DNA from 2 places in the Paenibacillus sp. FSL W7-1332 genome. Region 2 is predicted to be linked to the other one. Evidence: a T-box and tRNA genes for the amino acid it is inferred to sense, from the RefSeq annotation. Region 2 holds a T-box; the other holds one or more tRNA genes.
What was found. A T-box is a leader RNA that pairs with one kind of tRNA and senses whether it is charged. The one in region 2 lies ahead of tyrS (tyrosine--tRNA ligase), so its partner is inferred to be a tRNA-Tyr.

Region 1: it encodes a tRNA-Tyr, which carries the amino acid that the T-box ahead of tyrS (tyrosine--tRNA ligase) is inferred to sense. The anticodon was not compared.

Annotation. Positions count from the first base shown of each region.
Region 1 is NZ_CP150209.1:6,376,916-6,379,341, forward strand. It holds gene MKX98_RS28995 (hypothetical protein) at 1-73, opposite strand, end outside; tRNA gene MKX98_RS29000 (tRNA-Leu) at 502-581, opposite strand; tRNA gene MKX98_RS29005 (tRNA-Arg) at 590-666, opposite strand; tRNA gene MKX98_RS29010 (tRNA-Cys) at 679-752, opposite strand; tRNA gene MKX98_RS29015 (tRNA-Gly) at 764-838, opposite strand; tRNA gene MKX98_RS29020 (tRNA-Gln) at 854-928, opposite strand; tRNA gene MKX98_RS29025 (tRNA-His) at 945-1,020, opposite strand; tRNA gene MKX98_RS29030 (tRNA-Trp) at 1,045-1,118, opposite strand; tRNA gene MKX98_RS29035 (tRNA-Tyr) at 1,125-1,209, opposite strand; tRNA gene MKX98_RS29040 (tRNA-Thr) at 1,214-1,289, opposite strand; tRNA gene MKX98_RS29045 (tRNA-Phe) at 1,312-1,387, opposite strand; tRNA gene MKX98_RS29050 (tRNA-Asp) at 1,456-1,532, opposite strand; tRNA gene MKX98_RS29055 (tRNA-Met) at 1,563-1,639, opposite strand; tRNA gene MKX98_RS29060 (tRNA-Val) at 1,727-1,802, opposite strand; tRNA gene MKX98_RS29065 (tRNA-Glu) at 1,978-2,052, opposite strand; tRNA gene MKX98_RS29070 (tRNA-Ser) at 2,069-2,160, opposite strand; tRNA gene MKX98_RS29075 (tRNA-Asn) at 2,166-2,241, opposite strand; rRNA gene MKX98_RS29080 (23S ribosomal RNA) at 2,397-2,426, opposite strand, start outside.
Region 2 is NZ_CP150209.1:5,578,171-5,580,596, reverse strand. It holds gene tetA(58) (tetracycline efflux ABC transporter Tet(58) subunit A) at 1-54, shown strand, start outside; gene tetB(58) (tetracycline efflux ABC transporter Tet(58) subunit B) at 51-866, shown strand; T-box leader at 985-1,215, shown strand; gene tyrS (tyrosine--tRNA ligase) at 1,306-2,426, shown strand, end outside.

The DNA of each region.
Region 1 (2,426 bases), 800 kb from region 2:
ATACTCCAAGGAGAACCAAGATCCCTACACCAATCAACAGGATACTCATTCCATTTCCTTTTGAATTTCTCATTTATACACCGCCTTTCTGTTGTTTGATCGTTGTTTCTTTTGTTCAACCTTATGACTCTATTCTAGGTAATTTTGAGTTTCGCTAAAACGGCCTGGGGACGGTTTTTGAACCTAGACCTAAGGCGGGGCCTTCTACAGACCTACGTCCAACCCTGCACTGGATCGATTAATCGAAGGGTTTGCTTGTATAGATGAATCCGGCTGGATCATCTTTGTTTTACCTATAAAGAACGTGGTTTCTAATGATAGTTTAGTTTAAGGAGTGTAGCTTGAAGAAGATCTGAAGGTGATAGAAAAGCCCCCTGTAAAGGTAACTGGAGAGATAGCATGCAGAATGGAGTCTAATATTTAAATCACGAAGTAGCAATCGATGTAGATGCAACGAAAAAAGGAATGCAGACGTTTATCGTCTACATTCCTTTTTGATGATGCCGGTGAAGGGACTCGAACCCCCACGGTTTCCCTCACGATTTTGAGTCGCGCGCGTCTGCCAATTCCGCCACACCGGCTTACATTATGGCGTGCCCTAAGAGATTCGAACTCCTGACCTTTTGATTCGTAGTCAAACGCTCTATCCAGCTGAGCTAAGGGCACATAAGTTTGTAATGGAGGCGCCACCCAGATTCGAACTGGGGATAAAGCTTTTGCAGAGCTGTGCCTTACCACTTGGCTATGGCGCCAGAAATAAAAATGGAGCGGACGACGGGAATCGAACCCGCGACCCTCGCCTTGGCAAGGCGATGCTCTACCGCTGAGCCACGTCCGCAAACATAAAAATCAATGGCTGGGGATATAGGATTCGAACCTATGCATGACGGAGTCAAAGTCCGTTGCCTTACCGCTTGGCTAATCCCCAATATGATTTTGTAATATGGGGCGATCGAGGGGAATTGAACCCCCGAGTGCCGGAGCCACAATCCGGTGCGTTAACCACTTCGCCACGACCGCCATACTGAAACACTGTGATACGATTGGCAGGGGCAGCAGGAATTGAACCCACACTAACGGTTTTGGAGACCGCTGTTCTACCTTTAAACTATGCCCCTAAAAACTGGTGGAGGATGATGGATTCGAACCACCGAACTCGAAGAGAGCAGATTTACAGTCTGCCGTGTTTAGCCACTTCACTAATCCTCCAGAATGGTGCCGGCGAGAGGACTTGAACCCCCAACCTACTGATTACAAGTCAGTTGCTCTACCAATTGAGCTACACCGGCATATAAAGTTATAAAACGTACATGGTGGCTCGGGACGGAATCGAACCGCCGACACGAGGATTTTCAGTCCTCTGCTCTACCGACTGAGCTACCGAGCCTTAAAGCTCTTCGCGAACTTTGACGGAACCCATATCGGATACTCATCTCATCCCAAAGTTGTAAATAATGGCGGAACTGACGGGATTCGAACCCGCGATCTCCTGCGTGACAGGCAGGCATGTTAGGCCTCTACACCACAGTTCCACGAGGCATTATCGCTATCGCGATATAAATTGGTTGCGGGGGCAGGATTTGAACCTACGACCTTCGGGTTATGAGCCCGACGAGCTACCGAACTGCTCCACCCCGCGTCATTAAAAGGGTTGATTGTATGGGGTCCCCGAAAAGTAATCGGAATTACCTACGAAGCATGCGCTTCACTTTTTGGGGATAAATCATGGTGGAGGCTGAGGGGATCGAACCCCCGACCCTCTGCTTGTAAGGCAGATGCTCTCCCAGCTGAGCTAAGCCTCCGTAACAAAGCGACTTTTATCATATCAAAATCTGATATAAGAAGCAAGTGTTTTTTTAAGAAAGTGGTGACCCGTAGGGGATACTCTCACTTCGTTCGAGACTGCGAAGTCTTTGCTTACGAAGTTATTCTCCGACGAACCGACGGGATTCTCATCCCCTGATGCAATTAAGAAAGTGGTGACCCGTAGGGGATTCGAACCCCTGTTACCTCCGTGAAAGGGAGGTGTCTTAACCCCTTGACCAACGGGCCTTGCTTAAAATAATAGTGGCGGAGAGAGAGGGATTCGAACCCTCGAGACGCTTTTGGCGCCTACACGATTTCCAATCGTGCTCCTTCGGCCAACTCGGACACCTCTCCATAAATGGCTCCCCGAACAGGACTCGAACCTGTGACAACTCGATTAACAGTCGAGTGCTCTACCAACTGAGCTATCAGGGAACAATATTCAATTCAAGTGATTGATCACCTGAAAACTAGATACGAAACGATCTTTGCGTTGATTAGAATCCGTAGCATTCACCCGATGTGGTATCGGGGTCCCCGGAAAGTATTCGGTGTCAGCTTCAAAGCTTCACTTCACTTTTTGGGGTGATTTGGATAAGCCCTCGACCGATTAGTATTGG
Region 2 (2,426 bases):
GACGCTGCCCAAGGGTCTTATGAATCCAATGATCGAGAGGTGGCACGGGTATGAGCAGCTCCATGATTCAGCCTGGGACGGAACGTCAGCTTAAGAACCGCACGAGTTTGGGTCAGACGGTCCGAAATTCGTTGACGATGGCTTACCGCGGGCTGCTGAAGCTCCGGCGCACGCCCGAGCAGTTGTTTGACGTCACGTTTCAGCCCATTATTTTTACGCTGATGTTCACCTATATTTTTGGGGGCGCCATCTCCGGTGACGTGGCGAGTTATTTGCCCGTCATCATTCCCGGCATCCTCGTCCAGACCGTGATTACGACCTCCGTCGTCACAGGCGTTCAACTGCGCGAGGATATGGATAAAGGCGTATTCGACCGATTCAAATCGCTGCCGATTGCACGCATCGCACCGCTGGCGGGCGCCCTGCTGGCAGACACGATTCGGTATACCATTGCGACGGTGCTTACCTTTACGATGGGATATATTATGGGGTACCGGCCTGAGGGCGGCTTGGGTTATGTTGCGCTTGCGGGGTTGGTCGTCATTTTGTGCTCATGGGCCATTAGCTGGATTTTTGCTTTCTGCGGCGTGATTGCAAGATCTGCCTCCGGCGTGCAGGGGATATCGATGATCGTGCTATTTCCGCTCACGTTTCTCTCCAACGCGTTTGTGCCGGTGGATACGATGCCGGGCTGGCTGCAGTGGTTCGTCAATATGAATCCGATCTCGCATCTTGTAACAGCCGTTCGGGATCTCACCAACGCTGGCACTGTGGGCTGGGATCTCACGATATCCTTGGTTGGTGCCGCGGTTATCGTGGCGATCTTTGCTCCCATTACGGTTCGTGCGTACATGCGCCGCACTTGATACCAAGGGGGCTCGCCTAACGGCGTTTACCCATCCTGCCGGGGAAAGCAGGACTTCCGTCCGAAACGCAGGTTGACATCGATTTATTAATTCACTATACTGTCTGTAATCTTATAAGCGACATACGTTGAAAGAGCCCAGTAGCAGCTTGGTCCCTGTTCTAGAAAGCCGGGGGATGATGGAACCCGGTACACACCAAGGCGGCGAAATACACTCTGGAGTATCTCGGGTAATGCCGAGCGGAAACGACGAACGATATCTCGTCTAATGAGCGGCATGAATGACGCGCGGCAGCGTGCAGATCATTCGTGCAATCAGGGTGGTAACACGGTTAACAATCGTCCCTATGTCTATACAGACAAGGGGCGATTTTTTGTTTTTCAACGAGTTGGACGTTTCGTTATAAGGAAATTACTGAACTAAAAGGAGTGTTAACACTGTGAATATTATCGACGAACTGGAATGGCGCGATGCGATCAACCAACAGACGGATGCCGAAGGCCTCCGGGAGCTTACGAATGAAAAATCCATCTCGCTGTACTGCGGCGTGGACCCAACGGGCGACAGCATGCATATCGGTCACCTGATTCCCTTTATCATGCTCAAACGCTTCCAGCTTGCCGGCCATCGTCCGGTCATTCTGATCGGGGGAGCGACAGGCACCATCGGGGATCCAAGCGGACGTCAAACTGAGCGCTCCCTGCAGACGCTGGAGCAGGTTCAGGCTAACGTTGACGCGCTGACCGGGCAAATGAAAAAGCTCTTCGTAACCGAGGGTGACAATCAAATCCGCATGGTTAACAACTACGACTGGACGCATAAAATCAACATCATCGAATTCCTGCGCGATTACGGCAAGAACTTCAGCATTAATTCGATGCTGGCGAAGGACGTGGTTGCGAGCCGGCTTGACAGCGGGATTTCGTTTACGGAATTCTCATACCAAATCCTGCAGTCGGTCGACTACCTGCATCTGTACCAGCATGAGGACGTGCAGCTGCAAATCGGCGGATCGGACCAATGGGGCAACATTACAAGCGGCCTGGATCTGATCCGGAAGAAAGAAGGGCCCGAAGCAAAAGCATTCGGCCTGACCATACCGCTCATGCTGAAGGCCGACGGCACGAAGTTCGGCAAAACGGCCGGCGGCGCGATCTGGCTCGACCCGAACAAAACGACGCCGTTCGAGTTCTACCAGTTCTGGGCGAACACCGACGACCGCGACGTTGTGAAATACCTGAAGTACTTCACCTTCTTGACCAAAGAGCAAATTGACGAATTGGCCGAAAAGGTGCAGAGCGAGCCGCATAAACGCGAAGCGCAAAAAATGCTGGCTGAGGAAATGACGAGATTCGTGCACGGCGAAGAGATGCTGGAGCAGGCTAAGCGCATTACGGCGGCTTTGTTCAGCGGCGATATTAAATCCCTTACGGCCGATGAGATCGAGCAGGGATTTAAGGAGATGCCGACTTTCGAAGCCACGCCGGAAACGAAGAATATCGTGGACTGGCTTGTGGATCTGGGCATCGAGCCTTCCAAGCGGCAAGCTCGTGAGGATAT